3 regions of the Rhizobium gallicum bv. gallicum R602sp genome follow, and region 1 is predicted to be linked to each of the others. Evidence: predicted binding sites of a transcription regulator. Region 1 holds the regulator's gene; each other region holds the start of a gene.
What was found. The regulator HrcA, encoded in region 1, represses chaperone genes, less so after heat shock. The targets are predictions, from matches to a motif close to GTTAGCACTCNCNNNNNGNGAGTGCTAAC.
Positions count from the first base shown of each region.

Region 1 (6,524 bases):
TGTCGTAACCTTCCGGTTGGAAGACCGGATCGTAACCGAAACCCTGGGTGCCGCGCGGCGGCCAGACGACGGTACCTTCCACCTCGCCGCGAAAAAGCTCCGTATGCCCGTCTGGCCAGGCGAGGCAGAGCACGCTGACGAAGCGCGCGCGCCGTTGTTCCGGCTTGGTGGCTCCGGCTTTGTCCAGCGCCTGTTGCACCTTTTCCATCCCGATCGCAAAGTCGCGCGTGCCGTCTGCGGTCTCGGCCCAGTTGGCCGTATAGACACCCGGATCGCCACCGAGCGCATCGATCACCAATCCCGAATCGTCGGAAAGCGCCGGCATCCCTGCTGCTTTGGCAGAGGCGAGAGCCTTGATCGTCGCGTTTTCCTCGAAGGTTGTGCCCGTTTCGTCAGGCTCGATGAAGTTGAGGTCCGCTGCCGATTTGGCGGTAAAGCCGAGCGGTCCGATCAGTTCCTGGATCTCGCGGATCTTGCCGGCGTTGTGGCTGGCGACGACGATCGTCTTCGTTTCAAGCGTGCGCATGGTCGGTCCTATTCAATGCCCCAGATTCTGGCTTCGGCGCATTCGAGGCTGTTTCCCGCGGGATCGCGGAAATAGATCGAGCGGCCGCCGTTCGGCCAGTGGACTTCGGATTCGATTTCGATGCCCGCGGCTTTGAGCTTCACCGCCATGGCATCGATGTTCTTACCAGACACCCGGAAACATGCGTGGCCCTGACCTTTCGTGCCGTGGGGCGGTACCTGCAGGGCATCGGCCGCTGGCGGTTTCACCGTTTCATCGGGGTTGAAGATCAACAGCACGCCTTGCCCGCAGCGGAAGAATACATGCCGGTTTGCGGCGCGCGTGATCTTGGCAAGGCCGAGCACGCCTTCGTAGAAGGCCTCGGCCTTGTCGAGATCCTTCGCATAAAGCGCGGTCTCCAGCATGCCTTCCAGCAGGGCAGTCATCCGGCGATGGCCTGTTTCTGCATGTCGACGAGCTCCACGATGCCGGTTTTCGCCAGTGTCATCAGCGCCGCAAATTCCCCGTCCGTGAACGGCGTGCCTTCGGCGGTTCCCTGAATTTCAACGATGCCGCCGGCACCCGTCATGACGAAATTCGCATCGGTTTCGGCCGAGGAATCTTCGAGATAATCGAGGTCGATCACCGGCTGGCTGGCGAAGATGCCGCAGGAAATCGCAGCGACATGATCCTTGAGCACGCGCTCGACCTTGATCATGTTGCGGGTTTCCATCCACTTCAGGCAGTCGTAGAGCGCAATCCAGGCTCCCGTAATGGAGGCCGTGCGCGTACCGCCGTCAGCCTGAATGACGTCGCAGTCGAGCGTGATCTGGCGCTCGCCCAGTTCCTTGAGATCGACGACGGCACGAAGGGAGCGGCCGATCAGGCGCTGGATTTCCTGTGTGCGCCCGCCCTGCTTGCCGGCCGCGGCCTCGCGTTTCATGCGCTCGCCGGTTGCCCGCGGCAGCATGCCATATTCGGCCGTGACCCAGCCCTTTCCAGTATTGCGCAGCCAAGGTGGCGTCTTGTCTTCCAGGCTTGCGGTACAGAGCACATGCGTATCGCCGAATTTGACGAGGCAGGAACCTTCCGCATGCTTTGAAAAATTGCGCTCGAAAGTGACTTTGCGCATCTGGTCGGTTTTTCTGCCTGAAGGCCGCATTGTGATCTCCTGAAGCACGACGCCGAAAACCGTAAAGCGGTTCTCGCAAAACATCATGCATGCTTGAATGGTGTCGACCGCTTCTACGATTGGCCGCAGCCATTTGCAAATTCCCTTTTGCTACGAGGGCGAGAACGGCTATATTTTAGGGATCGTCATCAGCAGCGCAGGTCTAAGGAAGTTCATGGGGTTCAGGTCGACGTCGGTTTCGGATGCCGTTGCTGCGCTGGATGAACGCTCCAAGGAAATCTTCCGCCGCATCGTTGAAGGCTATCTGGAAAGTGGCGAGCCGCTCGGCTCGCGCAATCTCTCCCGCATCCTGCCCATGTCGCTATCGCCCGCGTCGGTGCGCAACGTGATGAGCGACCTGGAGGAGTTGGGCCTGATCTACTCGCCGCATGTCAGCGCCGGACGCCTGCCGACGCAGGGCGGCCTTCGCTTCTTCGTCGATGCCTTCATGCAGGTCGGCGACCTTTCCGCCGAGGACCGTGCGAATATCGACCGCCAGGTCCGCCCCGAAAGCCGCGACAATCCGGTTGAATCGATGATGAACGAGGCAAGCCGGATGCTGTCGGGCATTTCGCGCGGCGCAGGGCTTGTCATCACCTCAAAGAGCGATCCGGTTCTCAGACACGTCGAATTCATCCGCCTGGAGCCCACCAAGGCGTTGGCAGTGCTCGTCGGCGATCACGATCAGGTCGAAAACCGCATTATCGAATTGCCGGCAGGTGTTACGTCGTCGCAGCTGACGGAGGCCGCGAATTTCCTCAATGCCCATATGTCTGGCCAGACATTGCCGGAATTGCGCAAGCAGCTCAGTCGCCTGAAGGAGAACGTCCGCCACGAGCTCGACGCGTTGTCCCGGGATCTCGTCGAGCGCGGTATCGCGGTGTGGTCTGGCGATGCGGACGAAGGCAAGCCGCCGCAGCTTATTATTCGAGGCCGATCCAATCTGCTCGATGGCCTGGCAGGCGCGGAAGACCTCGATCGTCTCCGCATGCTCTTCGACGATCTCGAAAAGAAGGACAGCCTGATCGAGCTGCTGAACCTTGCCGAAACCGGTCCGGGCGTGCGCATCTTCATCGGTTCTGAGAACAAGCTCTTTTCGCTTTCCGGCTCCTCGCTGATTGTTGCGCCCTATCGCGACGATGACGACCGCATTGTCGGCGCCGTCGGCGTCATCGGCCCGACACGGCTCAATTATTCACGCATTGTGCCGATGGTGGATTACACCGCCCAGCTGATCTCCCGGCTTGCGCGCGGCACGCTGTAAAAAACCCGGAATTTTTTCTTCTTTGTCACGCAGACTTGATTTTTTGCGGTCAAAGCTCGATATCGGGCGCATCCCAAGAGAACCCATTACCGGAGACCGTCATGACTGACGAAACGACGAAAAACGGATCTGACGCTGCCGCGGCTGAAGCCGCAGACGACGTTGCCGCAAACGTCGAGAACGAAACCACGGTGGAAGCGCCGCGCCAACCGGATCCGCTTGAAGTGCTCAAGGCTGAAAATTCCGAGCTGCGCGACCGCTATCTGCGCCTTGCCGCCGAAATGGACAATCTGCGCCGCCGCACGGAGCGCGACGTGAAGGATGCAAAGTCCTACTCGGTCGCGGGCTTTGCGCGCGATATGCTTGCCGTTTCGGACAATCTGCGCCGCGCGCTCGATGCCATCCCCGCCGAGGCGAAGGAAGCGGGCGAGACAGGCCTCAACACGTTGATCGAAGGTGTCGAGATGACGGAGCGCTCCATGCTCTCGGCGCTGGAGCGCCACGGCGTCCGCAAGTTGGATCCGATCGGCCAGAAGTTCGATCCGAACTTCCACCAGGCGATGTTCGAGGTTCCCAATGCCGAAGTGGCGAATAACACGGTCGTCCAGGTCGTTCAGGCAGGCTTCACGATCGGCGAGCGTGTTCTTCGTCCCGCAATGGTCGGCGTGGCCAAAGGCGGCCCGAAGGCAGCAGATGCAGACCTCAACACAGCGTTCACCGAAAAGGACGCCTGATCTTCTTTTCAGGCGCCTTTCATAATCAGTCCGAAAATCAGATGCGGGCGAAGCGCTCGATCATGAGATCGAAGAAGCCGTCCGCATCCACATAGCGCATCACCTTGGCATTGCGCTTGCGGTCGGTCACATGCCACCAGTCGACCACCGTCATGCCAACGGTCAGCTCCGACTTCACCTCGATCTCGACATTGCAGTCACGGCCCTTGAAGAGTTCGGGCTTCAGTAGGTAGGCGACGACCGCCGGATCGTGCAGAGGCCCACCGTCCGAACCATACTTCTCGACATCGAAGCGCTCGAAGAATTCCAGCATTTCGACCATTGCTTTGGCCGGTGCCGTGCCGAGATCGGCCATGCGTTTGACGCGATCCTTCCGTGTCAGCAACTGATGTGTCACGTCGAGCGGCATCATCACGATCGCTATGCCGGAACGAAAAACGATGTCGGCTGCTTCCGGATCGACATAGATGTTGAATTCGGCGGCGGGCGTTATGTTGCCGCCCTCGAAGAAGCCGCCTCCCATCATCACCAGTTCACGGATGCGCGGAATGATGTCCGGCGCCTTTTGCAAGGCCATGGCGATATTGGTAAGCGGTCCCAGCGTGCAGAGTGTCACCGTGCCTTCCGGCTCGCCGCGAAGCGTCTCGATGATGAAGTCGACCGCGTGCTGTGCCTGCAGCGGCATCGTCGGCTCATCGAGCTCCGGTCCATCGAGGCCGGTCTTTCCGTGCACGTGCTCGGCCGTGACCAGCTTGCGCGCGATTGGCGCGTCGGCGCCTGCGAAAACCTTCGTGCCGGGTCGTGCGCAGAGCTCGCAGACGATGCGCGCGTTGCGGCTCGTGTAGGAGAGCGGCACGTTGCCTGCGACGGTCGTGACGCCGAGCACCTCCAGCTCTTCGGGGCTGCCGAAGGCAAGCATGATGGCCGCTGCATCGTCCTGGCCGGGGTCGGTGTCGATGATGATCTTTCTGGGGGTCGCCATTGCGTTGCTCCGTCTCAAGGTGCACGTCGTCGTGGCAGGCACCATTCGTTTATTTTTCCGTCGCAGATCGGCGCAGCCGCTGCGCTCGACGATGTGATGCGAGCCGCCATGATTTTTGTCAAGCAACGGCCCCAATCCAACCGTCTTAAATTCATGTGACTGCGATGCGCCGCATATGTCTTGCGCGAAAGGCACACGCTTCCCATATTAACGGCGTCCGGATGCTACGCTTAGGTCCGGGAAGGTCGCTTGGATCAAGGACTTTGAAAGATGAGCCGCATGACACCTTTCGCCAGCCCGCTGCTTTTGGGCTTCGACGCCATGGAAAAGACGCTTGAACGCATTTCCAAGGCAAGCGACGGTTACCCACCCTATAATATCGAACGTATCGCCCCCGACCAGGGAGCGCCTGAGCGCCTGCGCATCACGGTTGCCGTCGCCGGTTTCGGCGAAGACGAGCTGGACGTTACGACGGAAGAGAATCAATTGTTGATCCGCGGCCGCCAGGTCGAGCATGGCGAGCATGAATATCTCTATCGCGGTATTGCTGCGCGCCAGTTCCAGCGAACCTTCGTGCTGGCAGACGGCATGCAGGTTTTGGGCGCCAGCCTCAAGAATGGATTGCTTGCCGTCGATCTCGTTCGTCCGGAACCGGCGCGCATGGTGAAGAAAATTAACATTTCGGTCTCACAGTAGGACAACGGCCCATTCGGCTGTTGGTCCCTTCTCCCGGAGGTACAGGAATGTTGATGAAAGAAGCGAATTCTCACCTGACCAAGTCCGAACTTGCCGGTATCGGCAACGGCGAGGTCGCCTATATCCGCAAAATGCGCAACGACGAGGTCTCGAAGTGCTTTCCCGAAGCACCGGATATCGATCCGAGCGTGGACCTTTGGGCCCTCTTCGGCGCAGACGGAACGCCGATCCTGCTCACGGACAATCGCTCCAGCACCTTCTTCAAGGCGGCTGAAGACGAATTGAAGACGGTCAGCCTGCACTAAAGATGCAGGCTTAGACCCTTTTGAATGTCAGATAGGCGGAGGACCTGCCCTCGCGCCGGGCCTTGGCCTCGTAGCGTGTGCTCGGCCAGCCCTCATAGGGCGTCAGCCAGTCGGCAGCGTCTTGCGCAAGCCAGTCGAAGCCGCCGTGATCGCGGCACTTCAAAAGCGTCCAATTCACGTAGGTATCGATGTCCGAGGCGAAGCAGAAGAGCCCGCCCGGCTTCAGCACGCGATGGAAACGGTCGAGATTGGTCTTGGAAACGAAACGCCGTTTCCAATGCTTCCGTTTTGGCCAGGGATCGGGATAGAGCAGATCGATGTGATCCAGGCAGCCGTTCGGTAACCAGTCGAGCAGTTGCGTTGCATCGTCATCATAGACGCGGATATTCTTTGCACCCTTCGTCTCGATGCTTGCCAGCAGTTTCTGCATGGAATTGATGAAGGGTTCGATGCCGATGAATCCGGTCGAGGGCATTTCCAGCGCACGGTGGATCAGATGTTCGCCACCGCCGAAGCCGATTTCCAGGCGCAGCCGTTCAGCCGGAACCGGGAAGAGGTTTTTCAGTGGCTCCGGTGGAGCCGCTGAAAGGTCGATGAGGAATGCCGGGAGCAGGGTGTTCAGTCTTTCCGCCTGATGTTCGCGGAGAGCCTTCCCCTTGCGGCGACCGAAGAATGCCTCGGTCGCGCGCCCCCGACGCTCCATATCCGTCATGCTGCTTCCCGGAGCTTCACGGTTTCCTTCAGCGCCTTGACGAGGTCGGTGCGCTCCCATGAGAACGAACCGTCACGGCCTGCCTTCCGGCCGAAGTGGCCGTAGGCCGAGGTCTTGGCGTAGATCGGCTTGTTGAGGTCGAGGTGACGGCGGAT
Region 1 covers NZ_CP006877.1:383,253-389,776, forward strand. The annotation lists gene rdgB (RdgB/HAM1 family non-canonical purine NTP pyrophosphatase) at 1-526, opposite strand, end outside; gene RGR602_RS01935 (VOC family protein) at 535-951, opposite strand; gene rph (ribonuclease PH) at 948-1,667, opposite strand; gene hrcA (heat-inducible transcriptional repressor HrcA) at 1,852-2,940, shown strand; gene grpE (nucleotide exchange factor GrpE) at 3,042-3,674, shown strand; gene RGR602_RS01955 (nucleoside hydrolase) at 3,712-4,656, opposite strand; gene RGR602_RS01960 (Hsp20 family protein) at 4,927-5,352, shown strand; gene RGR602_RS01965 (BQ00720 family protein) at 5,400-5,657, shown strand; gene trmB (tRNA (guanine(46)-N(7))-methyltransferase TrmB) at 5,668-6,369, opposite strand; gene metK (methionine adenosyltransferase) at 6,366-6,524, opposite strand, start outside.

Region 2 (6,524 bases), on a different replicon from region 1:
AGCCGGCGTCTTGCAAAGCGGTCCGCACCACCTTGGCAGGATCGATAATGCCAGCCTTGATCATATCGACATAGGTCTCCGTCTGTGCGTCGAACCCCTGGTTATGATCCGTGCTCTCGGCGAGTTTACCAATAACGATAGAGCCCTCGACACCGGCGTTGTCGGCGATCTGTCGGATCGGGGCTTCCAGCGCCCTCAGCACGACCGAAATCCCCGCCGTCACGTCGGCGTTTTCTGCAGCTAGCCCTGCCAGAACCGACTTGGCGCGCAACAGGGCGACGCCTCCGCCCGGAACGATACCCTCCTCGACCGCCGCGCGGGTGGCGTTCAGGGCATCGTCGATGCGGTCCTTCTTCTCCTTGACTTCAATTTCGGTCGAGCCGCCGACGCGTATCACCGCAACGCCGCCGGCGAGTTTTGCAAGGCGTTCTTGCAGCTTTTCCTTGTCGTAGTCGGAGGTGGTTTCCTCGATCTGCGCCTTAATCTGGCTGATGCGTCGAGCGATCTCAGATTTTTCACCTGCGCCGTCTATGATCGTGGTGGTATCCTTTTCGATCAGCGCCCGCTTGGTGCGCCCGAGCATATCAAGCGTGACATTTTCCAGCTTGATGCCGAGATCCTCAGAGATCATCTGGCCGGCCGTCAGAATGGCGATGTCCTCCAGCATGGCCTTGCGGCGATCGCCGAAACCTGGGGCCTTGACGGCAGCGACGTTCAATCCGCCCCGCAACTTATTGACGACCAATGTGGCCAGAGCTTCGCCTTCGACATCCTCGGAAATAATAAGCAGCGGCTTGCCGCTCTGCACCACGGCTTCGAGGATGGGCAACATTGCCTGCAGATTGCCGAGCTTCTTCTCATAGATAAGGATATATGGGTCCTCCAGCTCCACGCGCATTTTTTCGGCATTGGTGACAAAGTAAGGCGAGAGATAGCCCCGGTCGAACTGCATGCCCTCGACGACGTTGAGTTCAGTATCGGCCGTCCTGGCCTCCTCGACTGTGATGACACCTTCGTTGCCAACCTTTTCCATCGCGTCAGCGATCATTCTGCCCACCGTCGCATCGCCATTGGCGGCGATTGTGCCGACCTGGGCGATTTCGTTCGATGAGCTAACCTTCGTGGCGCGCGCTTTGATTTCCGCAAGTACCGCTGCAACGCCAAGATCGATGCCGCGCCTCAAATCCATGGGGTTCATCCCGGCCGCAACAAGTTTGGCGCCTTCGCGAAAGATGGAGGCCGCGAGCACCGTCGCGGTTGTGGTGCCGTCGCCCGCAAGATCGTTGGTCTTGGACGCCACTTCGCGCACCATCTGCGCGCCCATGTTCTCGAACTTGTCTGCAAGTTCGATTTCCTTGGCGACCGCGACGCCGTCCTTGGTAATGCGTGGCGCGCCATAGGACTTGTCGATGACGACGTTGCGGCCTTTGGGGCCTAACGTTACCTTGACGGCATTGTTGAGCACCTCGACGCCGCGAAGCAGACGATCGCGTGCGTCGGTGGAGAAGATGATTTCCTTGGCAGACATTGTCTGTGGTCCAGTTCGGTCTTGAGAGTCGGGGTTGGAATTCGGCGGATTAGGCGGTCGTATCGGCGGTCGCTTCGGTCTTTTCGACGATGCCCATGACGTCGCACTCCTTCACGATCAGGAGATCTTCGCCATCGATTCCGATTCCGGTTTCCGCCCACTTTTCGAATAGGATCACGTCGCCGGTCTCCACGTCGAGCGGCACCAGTCGCCGACTGCAAGCTCGGCCCAACGGCGTCACTTCGCCATCCTGCTGCTTTTGCCTGGCGGTGTCTTGAATAATGATCCCGCCCTTGGATTTTAGGTCACCTTTCGCGCGCCGTACGACGACGCGGTCATGGAGAGGACGGAATGTCATGAGGATCTTTCTGCGGTCGGCGCATAGGGCGGCCGCACCTATTACATAACATCTCTGGCACTCGATTGGTAGGAGTGCCAAGAAATATTATCTGCAAGCGGATAATCCAGATCATTATCCGTCAGGAAATACAACAAGCCCTAGGATAACCCGTGGATTATTTGGTTCGAATTTCATGACGATTCCTTTTGATCCTGAACTTATAGCACCGAATAGGCGGCAGGATTCTTGAAATAAATAGGACTATTTTTCGTTGCACTAGCAATGCATGCCGCGCTTTCGAAAATTAATTGCCTTGAGCGTTTAGAGCATTGAAGAGCTCGCCCCCAGGCGACTTCCGAGTATTCTAATTCGTCCAAGGCGAGAAGTGGTAGCTCGCGAAGAAATAATTACGCCGGCAACTGCGGTATTACGCCTGCGTGTCTGGGATTGCCACGGTGTTGGCCCAGCAGACGGAAATCCTACTGCTGGACAAGCCGACGACACGTCTCGAAAGCAGCCATCCAGGTCAACGTTCTGGACTTCTTGGCTGATCTCGCGCGGAACCACCGTTGTCATGGTGCTGCATGATCTCAACCTGGCAGCTCGCTACGCAGACGACCTCGTCGCAATGGCTGGAGGGCGAGTCAAGTTTCCGGCAAACCGGAGGATGTGCTGACGCAAGAGAATGCACGCAGGTCTTCGGCCGAAAGCCGCTTCATCGCCGATCCCCCTCGGGCAGGCCGATCATGCTTCCGATCCGCCGGCATCGGACGGCAACCACGCAACATTTTAAGGAAGAAAGGTTGTGAGCGCAGTTCAGCATTTAAACTCTGCTCGACAAAATCTGCGAGCACTTCGTCACGCAGGAAAGCCCAGGCGGCGGCGCTGCGAGACCTTGGCGAGCGGCTTAGCCACATCACAACCGCTGTGGTTTGTCCGCCGACGACAATAATCTTGTGAAAAATCGGATAGTAGGGCACAATTTATAAATGCACCTGAAGTGCTGAGCTATCTCAAATCCGGCCGTCTCGCGCCGAGTGACAGCTCGCGTGGGAGGGTCGCGTCGATGGATCAGGGGTTCTTTCTTCTGTTCGCTACGGTGTCCGTGATCACGGCCCTGACCGTGGTCCTGGCGCGGAATCCGGTTCACTGCGCATTGGCGCTGATGGCGTGTTTCCTGCAGATTTCGGCAATCTTCGTCCTGCTCGAAGCGCCGTTGCTCGCGGTCATCCAGATCTTCGTGTATGTCGGCGCAATCATGGTCCTGTTCCTATTCGTGATCATGATGATCGATGTGCGCGAAGCAAAGTTGCAGCGGTTCTTACCCGGGGGCAACCTGCCAGCTCTGGTTATGCTCGTTCTGCTTGGGATCGAGATGTCGGTCCTGGTGCTCTGGAGCGATCGCTTTTCGGTCACTGTTCCCGTAGGCGGCGGCGACGAGATCAGGCAGCTCAGCACGACGCTTTTCGCCGGTTATCTTCTGCCGTTTGAGGTCGCCTCCGTCATCCTGTTGGTGGCTTTGGTCGGCGCCATCGTGCTGGCGCGGAAGGAGCAGGGGTGATGGTTCCGCTGTCGTGGTATATTCTGCTCGGGGTGGTCCTGTTCGTGATCGGAGCGGCGGGCGTGCTGCTCAGGCGCAATATTCTGGTCGTGCTGATGTCGCTGGAGTTGCTGCTAAACTCGGTCAACATCAATTTCATCGCTTTCGGGCGCATCTACAACGACTTTCGCGGGCAGATCTTCGCCATCTTCGTCATAGCAATCACTGCGGCGGAGGTTGCCGTTGCTCTTGGCATCCTGGTCGCCCTTGTGAGGAACAAATCCACCCTCAAGGTCGACGACGTGACCATGATGAAAGGATAACGGCTTGGACCCGGTGATATCGATCAGGCCGCTGCTTGCCGTCGCCGTCCCGGGCCTGACCGCCGTGGCAGTTCTTCTCTTGAATAACCGTGAGAAAATCCGCGATCTCGTATCGCCGTTGGCCGCGATCGTCCTGTTTGCGATCGTCGCCTCCATGGCGCCCACGGTGTTGGCTGGCGGAACCGTCGATTTGCGCCTGTTCGAGATCTTGCCGGGGGCCGACTTCGCTTTCCGGGCAGATGCGCTCGGCATGGTGTTCGCCACCGTCTCTTCACTCCTATGGATCGTCGCCGCGCTCTATTCCGTCGGCTACATGCGGCACTTGAACGAACATGCGCAGACTCGATTCTTTGCCTGTTTCGCCACCAGTCTCGCGGCGGCCGTCGGAGGCGCCTTTGCCGCCAATCTGTTCACGCTGGTGATCTTCTACGAGGTGCTCAGCCTCGTTACCTATCCGCTCGTCTACCACCACGAGGACGAAGAGGGATGGGCGGGCAGCCGCAAATACCTCGTCTATTTGATGGGCGCGTCGAAAAGCGTGCTGCTTGCCGCGCTGGCACTGACCTATTCCATTGCGGGGTCGCTCGACTTTGTGGATGGGGGGCTATTGGAGGGAGTCAATGCCTCCGCGCCGCTGCTGACGGTTATCTATTTCTGCTATCTTTTCGGCTTCGCCAAGGCTGCGGTGATGCCCATGCACGCCTGGCTACCGGCCGCCATGGTGGCCCCAACTCCTGTCAGCGCGCTCTTGCATGCAGTGGCTGTGGTCAAGATGGGTGTGTTCTGTGTGCTGCGGGTGGTGTTCCATGTCTTCGGCGTCGGGCTGGTCGGACAACTGGGCCTCGGCATCGTCACGGCCTATCTGGTGTCATTCACGATCCTGATGGCGTCGGTCTACGCCCTGACACGGGACGACCTGAAAGCTAGGCTCGCCTATTCGACGGTTTCCCAACTTTCCTACATCGTGCTGGGCGCGGTCCTGTTGTCGCCGGTCGCAATGGTCGGCGGGATCATCCACATTGCAGCACACGCATTTTCAAAGATCACGCTGTTTTTTTGCGCCGGGTCGATCTATTGCGCATCGGGAAAGCGCAATATCAGCGACATGGCCGGCATCGGCCGCCGGCTGCCCTGGACGATGGGGGCATTCTTCGTCGCCTCGCTCAGCATGATCGGGGTGCCGCCGACCGCGGGATTTGTCAGCAAATGGTATTTGACGCTGGGGTCGGTGGAGGCGGGACAGATGGCGTTCCTGGTCGTACTCCTGGTGAGTTCGATCCTGAACGCCGCCTATTTCCTGCCGGTCAGCTACGTCGCCTTTTTCGGGACCGAGTCGCAGGAGAGCCAGGCGACCGTCCGTGAAATTCCGATGATCACGATCCCGCTTGTCGCGACCGCCATCCTATCGGTGCTGATGGGCATCTTCCCCGATTATTTCCTTACCCTGGCGGATGGAGTGGTCAGATGATCAAGCGCGTGGTCGATTTCTTTGGTGACGAAGAATGGGCAAAACAGCGCCGCCGACTGTTCTATCTGGCACTCGTTCTGATCGTCGCCGCCGACTTTCTGGTTTCTCGCGAACACGCCGAATACGTTTGGGAGCGCCTGCCTGGCTGGTCCGCCGTCTACGGTTTTGGCTCCTGCGTTCTGCTCATCTTCGTTTCCAAGTTTCTCGGCCATCGCATCGGGCTGATGCGGCGCGAGGACTATTATGACTGACTTCATCCATCCGGCTCTCCTCTTCATTCTCGGTGCTCTGCCGATACCGTTCCTCAGGGGATCGATCGGCAAGGCCTATCTGCTGCTGATCCCGACGCTGGCGATCCTTGCCGTGCTCACGATGGAGCCGGGCAGTTATGGCGAGGCAAGATTTATCGGGCAGGAAATCGTGATCGCGAAGGTCGACAAGCTGAGTATCGTCTTCGCCACCGTTTTCACCGTCATGGCGCTGATCGGTACGGTCTACGCGTTGCACCTGACGCGCACCGGCCAGCATGTGGCCGCATTCATCTACGTCGGCAGTGCACTCGGGGTGGTATTCGCCGGCGACTACCTGACCCTCTACCTATTCTGGGAAGGCATGGCATTTGCCTCTGCCTATCTGGTCTTTGCCCAGGGAGGCGACAAGGCAATCCGGGCGGGGTTCCGGTATCTCATGGTTCATATTGCCGGCGGGGTCTGCCTGCTCGGCGGCGTGGTTCTCCACAGACTCGCCACCGGTTCATCTCTTTTCGGCCCGATCGAGGGAGAAATGGGCGTGGCCGTCTACCTGATCCTTGCCGGGTTCATCCTCAACGCCGCAGTGCCGCCGCTCAACGCCTGGCTCACCGACGCCTATCCGGAGGCGACCGTCACAGGCGCAGTGTTCATGAGCGCCTTTACCACCAAGACCGCCGTTTACGTGTTGGCGCGGGCATTTCCGGGGACCGAGCTTTTGGTCTGGCTCGGCATTGCGATGGCGCTATACGGCGTTATCTACGCGGTGCTGGAGAACGACTGCCGGCGGCTGCTTGCCTATCACATCGTCAGCCAGGTAGGGTATATGGTGGCGGGCGTGGGTATTGGGACGGAAATGGCGGTGAACGGAGCCACCAGCCATGCCTTCGCCCATATCCTCTACAAGGCGCTTCTGTTCATGGGTGCGGGGGCGGTGATTCATGTCACTGGGCGGCGTAAGCTCACCGAACTCGGCGGGCTCTACAAGTCCATGCCGCTGACCGTGACGCTCTATATGGTTGGCGCCTTGGCGATCTCGGCATTTCCATTCTTCTCTGGTTTCGTCACCAAGTCGAT
Region 2 covers NZ_CP006880.1:837,472-843,995, forward strand. The annotation lists gene groL (chaperonin GroEL) at 1-1,528, opposite strand, end outside; gene RGR602_RS27175 (co-chaperone GroES) at 1,578-1,886, opposite strand; partial or broken gene RGR602_RS38895 (ABC transporter ATP-binding protein) at 2,315-2,677, shown strand; gene RGR602_RS27180 (NADH-quinone oxidoreductase subunit J) at 2,935-3,429, shown strand; gene nuoK (NADH-quinone oxidoreductase subunit NuoK) at 3,429-3,731, shown strand; gene RGR602_RS27190 (monovalent cation/H+ antiporter subunit D family protein) at 3,736-5,199, shown strand; gene RGR602_RS27195 (hypothetical protein) at 5,196-5,450, shown strand; gene RGR602_RS27200 (Na(+)/H(+) antiporter subunit D) at 5,443-6,524, shown strand, end outside.
Region 2: a site for HrcA is predicted at 1,940-1,968, ahead of RGR602_RS27175 (co-chaperone GroES). Genes of this name have one in related genera too.

Region 3 (6,524 bases), on a different replicon from region 1:
CGAAACTCCGTGATCGACAAGCGCTTCCGAAACGCCTGCCATTACCGGAAGGGTGAAGCGGCCATAGGTATCGTTGGTCAAAAGCCCGATAGTGAAGCTGCGCTTGCTCAAGAGGCCGCGCGCCAACGCGTTCGGCCTGAAGCCAATTTCCCGTGCGATGCGCTTGACCCGCTCGCGTGTTTCCTCGCCCATACGGCCCGTATCATTTAACGCCTTCGACGCCGTCGAGATGCTGACCCCGGCCGCAGCGGCTAGATCGTGGATCGTGATGCGGGTCTGCTTTCTTCCTGTTTGGTCCAGTCTCATTCTTCCACCCGTCGCCATAAGAGAAAACCTTTTCGCAACAATAATGTCAACTGCGAAAACGTTTTCTCAGCGTCAGGGAGGCGATCTTAGACCATTGTTCCGAACGATTAGACTGGTCGGGATCAGAAATCTAATGAGGATCTGGCAAGGCCTACTTGTTCTTTAGCAGCCACATTTTGCCCGCCATCGTGATCCCGTAGACGTCCTTTGAAGCATCATGATCGAGATGGCGCCGTTCCAGAAACCCGGACGCTTTTAACTCGTCCAGTGCCTTGCTGGTTACGGATTTCACTTTCTGCGGCCGTTCTTTCCAACGGTCGGTTTTCGCGTAGGTCACCGTGGCGTTTTGGTGCGTCCACTTCTTCGTCGGCTGAGGATAAAGATCACCGTCTCTTGCGAGTTTCAGTGCTGCGACCTGCGATGGCGTAAGTTCAATCATGGGTTCGATAGTCCTATGGTGGCGTTCTTTGCCGCGACTTAGCACAGATTCATGGAACCTCCTCAAAAAAGGGGCGAAAAATTCAGATCATCGGCAAGCGGCAGCGGACATAAAGGGCCGCAAGGATTTCATCGGCGCGTCGCCGACAGACCGTCTGCTCGTGCTATTGAACTTTTGTCTTCCAGTCCGACTGTTTGCCCGTTTGTGGATTCCAAACGGGCATGACCAGTCCCGGCCATCCATTCATTCTACTTTTCGCGCGGCGCGATAAGGCCGCGAGCCGCTTCTACCATGACCTTCAGATGGTCTGGGCTGCGCACGCCCTGGCGATAGAGTTCGATCGTTATGGCAGCAATGCGCTCCGCTTCTTCGGAATCCTTGGCTACCTTGGCGTCCGATCGAACCTCGTCGAATACGCATTGGCACATCTCAAGGTCACGGGTATCGAGCGGCACGTCCGATCTGTTTATGATCGTCTGAACCATCTTGACCTCCATTCCGTACGGCCCGCCCGTTGCCAGGCGGGCCGCATGTCAAGCTAGAAGTCCATGCCGGCTCCGGGGGGCATGGCAGGGGCGGCGGCTTCCTTCTTGGGTTTTTCCGCCACCATCGCTTCGGTCGTCACCAGCAGGCCGGCAACGGAGGCAGCATCTTGAAGCGCTGTTCGCACGACCTTGACCGGGTCGATCACGCCCATCTGATAGAGATCGCCATATTCATTGGTCTGAGCATTCCAGCCGTAGGAGAATTCGGCTTTTTCTCGCAGCTTGCCGACGACGATCGACCCTTCCGCCCCGGCATTCTCGGCGATCTGGCGCACCGGGGATTCGATTGCGCGCCGGACGATCTCGACGCCGACACGCTGGTCAGAATTGGCCGCGCTGAGGTTGTCAAGCGCCTTGACGGCGCGCAGCAGTGCCACACCGCCGCCTGGCAGGATGCCTTCCTCGACTGCCGCACGGGTCGCATGCAGCGCATCGTCGACGCGGTCCTTCTTTTCCTTCACTTCGACTTCCGTCGAGCCGCCGACGCGGATGACGGCAACGCCGCCTGCGAGCTTGGCAAGGCGTTCCTGCAGCTTCTCGCGATCGTAGTCGGAGGTGGTTTCTTCGATCTGCGCCTTGATCTGCGCAACGCGGCCTTCGATGTCGGACTTGGCGCCGGCGCCGTCGATGATCGTGGTGTTTTCCTTCTCGACAACGATTTTCTTCGCATGGCCAAGCATGTCGAGGGTGACGGACTCGAGCTTGATGCCGAGGTCTTCGGAGATGACCGTACCACCGGTCAGGATCGCGATGTCTTCGAGCATGGCCTTGCGGCGGTCGCCGAAGCCCGGAGCCTTGACGGCAGCAATCTTCAGCCCGCCGCGCAGCTTGTTGACGACGAGCGTTGCAAGCGCTTCGCCTTCGACGTCTTCAGCGATGATGAGCAGCGGCTTGCCCGATTGTACGACGGCTTCGAGAACCGGAAGCATCGACTGCAGGTTGGAGAGCTTCTTCTCATGGATGAGAACATAAGGATCCTCAAGCTCGACCCGCATCTTGTCCTGATTGGTCACGAAGTACGGGCTGAGATAGCCGCGGTCGAACTGCATGCCTTCGACGACTTCGAGTTCGGTTTCGGCGGTCTTGGCTTCTTCGACAGTGATGACGCCTTCATTGCCGACCTTCTGCATGGCTTCAGCAAGGAAACTGCCGATTTCGGCATCCCCGTTGGCGGAGATCGAGCCGACCTGGGCGATTTCGGCATTATTGGAGATTTTGCGGGCGTTGTTCTTCAGTTCCTTGACGACGGCATCGACGGCAAGATCGATACCGCGCTTCAGGTCCATCGGGTTCATGCCGGCAGCAACGGCCTTGGCGCCTTCGCGAACGATCGCCTGGGCAAGAACGGTTGCTGTCGTCGTGCCATCGCCGGCAACGTCGCTGGTCTTGGACGCGACTTCGCGCAGCATCTGCGCGCCCATGTTTTCGAACTTGTCCTCAAGTTCGATTTCCTTGGCGACCGAAACACCGTCCTTGGTGATGCGTGGCGCGCCGAAGGACTTGTCGATCACGACGTTACGGCCCTTCGGGCCGAGCGTCACCTTCACCGCGTTGGCAAGCACGTCGACCCCGCGCAGCAAACGGTCACGCGCGTCGCTGTGGAATTTGACTTCTTTAGCAGCCATGTCTTCACTCCTCCATTGGGTAGTCGGCTGACGTTAGCTGAAAGGCGCGCCTCAAGCGGCCTTCTTGCCGGCCACCGGAACCTCGATGATGCCCATTACGTCGCTTTCCTTCATGATCAGCAGGTCTTCGCCGTTAATCTTGATCTCGGTGCCGGACCATTTACCGAACAGGATCCGGTCGCCCGCCTTGACGTCGAGGGGCTGGATCTGGCCGGCGTCGTTGCGCGCGCCGGGGCCGACGGCGATGACTTCGCCTTCCTGCGGTTTTTCCTTGGCGGTGTCGGGAATGATGATGCCGCCTTTGGTCCTTTCTTCAGACTCAACACGGCGGACGAGAATGCGATCATGAAGCGGTCGGAACGTCATGTCTTCCTCCATGGACGATGATGATCACTTATCACGCTCCCGGACCAGGCGACCAATCCGGGCTACCGAGCTGCTGACCGCTCGGCGGAAAAAATCTGCTACCGATTTTTTCGAATTTCAAGGGGCCGACGGCAAAAAATTAGCACTCTTATCAGGAGAGTGCTAACGGCGCGGAACGGAAGCTTCGCCATCGGCGTTTAATCTCTGATGCGGCGCAGGCAGTTCTGTGCAGTGTCAAGCGTATTCCGAAGAGTGACTTGTCGCCTGATACCCGAAAGGCAAAGGCGAGTGCGCCGGATGAGCTGGCGCGTTGAAAACATGGAGGCTTAGATGAGCGTTCGTGATCTTATTCCCTGGGGCCGCAGCAACAGTCCGGTCCCGACAGGCTATGCAGGCAGAGACCAGCATCCGTTCCTTGCGCTTCATCGCGAGATGAACAGGTTGTTCGATGATGTTTTCCGCGGCGTCGAGGGCCATTTTCCGACTGTCGGGTCCGGTTTCATGTTCGAAACGGCCTGGCCGAAGATCGAAGTCTCGGAGACGGACAAGGACATCCGTATCGTCGCCGAAATCCCAGGAATGGACGAGAAGGATATCGAACTTCTGATCGACAATGGCATCCTGACGATCCGCGGTGAAAAGCGCGCCGACAGCGAGGATAAGGACCGGCAATTCTCCGAGCGGTTCTATGGCCGCTTCGAGCGCCGCCTGTCGCTCAATAACGAGGTGCAGGAAGACAAGGTGGACGCTTCGTTCAAAAATGGCGTCTTGACGATCACCCTGCCACGCTCCGAAACGGCGCAATCGACCGCCAAGCGCATTACGATCAACAGCTAGGCTCCAAACATTGTTGCCAAAGCGCATCCGTGGCCGAGAAACTGGGCGGGACCGCTGGCAGCGGTCCCCTTCTCTTTGAACGAGCGCCAGGATGATTTGTCGGCGCCTGCGGTCGATGCCTCAGCCTCACTCCAGTAGTCCGCGAAAGAGCGACGCCATGCGCACGGGGCGTTGCTGAGTTGACTTTAACCGAAAAAGAGAACATAAAGGGAACAGATGTAACGGAGATGCTCATGACGCACGCAGAACTCGTTATACAGAATGCCATGGCTTTTGTTGCTGCATCCCGCTCGGCGCGCGAGCGCGATCTGGAACGGCGTGAAAAGCTGCTCGCGCGGATCCAGTTGATGAGACCGCCGAACCCCTATCTCGTTAAGACCCGCGGCGGTGAGCAGCTCAAACTTGACCTCGATCGCTGAGAGGCGTCTGCCATTTAGGCAGAAGAGGGTGTTGCCTGCGCCTGGCATGCTGTAGGCCTTCGTAACGACACGCATCGCGCGGCGCGTCGCAACAGCTGCGCGAAGACCTGAAGATCAGGAACATGAGAACCTCGGCCAGGGGACGGCAGAGGAACCGGGAAAGAACGTCACGAAGAAGGCCGAACTCAATCACTCAATCCTCACGGCGGCGTGGTTCCGCTTCGATCTCCCCGGCTGGAAATCCTACTTCCAACTGGCACAGACACCGCAAATATTCAAAAACCTGGACTCGTGGATACGCCACCGCCTTCGGGCCATCCAGCTCAAGCAATGGGGCAAAGGAACCACGGTCTATAGCCGTCTCCGCAGCCTCGGCGCTCACCATGAGTGGGCGGCACTCATAGCCGGAGGCCGGGACATTGGTGGAGGCACAGCGAAGCTGGGCTGAGCCGCGTCCTGACGGTTGGACACTTCGACGCCCTCGGCTTCCCCCGACTTGCATGACCTCAACTTCTCGAACCGCCCGGTGCGGATCCGCTGCCGGGTGGTGTGGCAGGCGTACGGCTTAATCGCCGTCCCCTATGCCGATTAACTCGACAGGCCTCTATGGGACTGTCCGGCATCCGATATCCGCCTCCGTTTTGCCTGCTCGGTGCCGTCAAACCGATCGCTACAGACCTGGTCCCAGGTGCTCGACGAAGAAAAGCACCTGGTCAAGGAATTATCCGGCTATGATCGCTATCGCCGGGAGGCGAAGCACCGGCTTGTGCCAGGCATCTGGAGCTTCGCGAACGAATGCGGTTGCACCAGGGTGCGTTAAGCAGGTAGCCCCTGAAGTGCTGCGGAGGAGAAGAGATGACATATGACGAGCGGCCATTGGCGATCAGTGCACCGGAACCACGCACGCTCGATCTGATCTTTACCGATGAGGCGCGAAAACTGTTGCACGCCAAATATCAGATCATCGAGGCCGATCCGGAAAACATCGCCGGGCTCGGCGATGGCGTTCTCGCAATGGCGCGTTACATCATCGGCCAGCCGCCGTTGTCGGCCGGGACCGTGGCGCGCATGCCTGAACTTCGCTGTGTGCTGAATGTCGAAAGCAATCTCATCAACAATATGCCTTATGAAATCCTCTTCCAGCGTGGCATTCACGTCGTCACAACGGGACAGGTCTTTGCCGAACCCGTGGCGGAAATCGGTCTGGGTTTTGCACTTTCGCTCGCGCGCGACATCATCGACCAGGACTTGGCTTTTCGCAGAGGCAGAGAGCTTTGGGGCGGAGAGGGCAATGCAAGTTCCCGGCTGATTGCAGGCTCCGAGATCGGCATCATCGGCTTCGGCGATCTCGGCAAGGCCCTCCGGCGGGTGCTTTGCGGTTTCCGGGCGACGATCCGGGTTTTCGATCCCTGGCTGCCGCGCTCCATCCTGGAGGAGCACGGCGTCGAAGCGGCGAGCCTAAGAGAGGTGCTAACAGAGAGCGATTTCGTCTTTGTCGTTGCGGCGGTGACCAGTGAGAACAAGCAATTCCTTAATGCTGAGGCTTTTGCCAGCATGCGGCCTGGCTCGGCGTTCATCCTGCTCAGTCGCGCCGATGTCGTCGATTTCGATGCACTGATGGCGGCCGTCGCATCGGGCCATATCGTTGCGGCAAGCGACGTATATCCCGAAGAGCCGTTGCCGCTTGACCATCCGGTGCGCAGTTTGAAAGGGTTCATCCGCTCCGCCCATCGTGCCGGTGCACTCGACAGTGCCTTCAAGAAGATGGGCGACATGGTGTTGGAAGACATGGACCTGATGGACCGCGGTTTGCCGCCCATGCGGTGCAAGCGGGCCGAGCGTGAGACCGTTTCGCGCATGCGCTCGAAGGGCGTGAAGATCAATTGATCAGGTATGTGCGGTGCCGCGTGAATAGCGGCGGGCCGCCGGGCGTTTGCCGCACGATCGCGGCGGCAGATGGCTCGACACCGCCGATCCCAGCTCCTTT
Region 3 covers NZ_CP006880.1:1,444,146-1,450,669, reverse strand. The annotation lists gene RGR602_RS29935 (LacI family DNA-binding transcriptional regulator) at 1-306, opposite strand, end outside; gene RGR602_RS29930 (hypothetical protein) at 458-745, opposite strand; gene RGR602_RS29925 (hypothetical protein) at 994-1,230, opposite strand; gene groL (chaperonin GroEL) at 1,284-2,915, opposite strand; gene groES (co-chaperone GroES) at 2,967-3,281, opposite strand; gene RGR602_RS29910 (Hsp20/alpha crystallin family protein) at 3,612-4,118, shown strand; gene RGR602_RS29905 (hypothetical protein) at 4,352-4,537, shown strand; gene RGR602_RS39550 (group II intron maturase-specific domain-containing protein) at 4,611-4,985, shown strand; gene RGR602_RS29900 (hydroxyacid dehydrogenase) at 5,393-6,424, shown strand.
Region 3: a site for HrcA is predicted at 3,420-3,448, ahead of groES (co-chaperone GroES). Genes of this name have one in related genera too.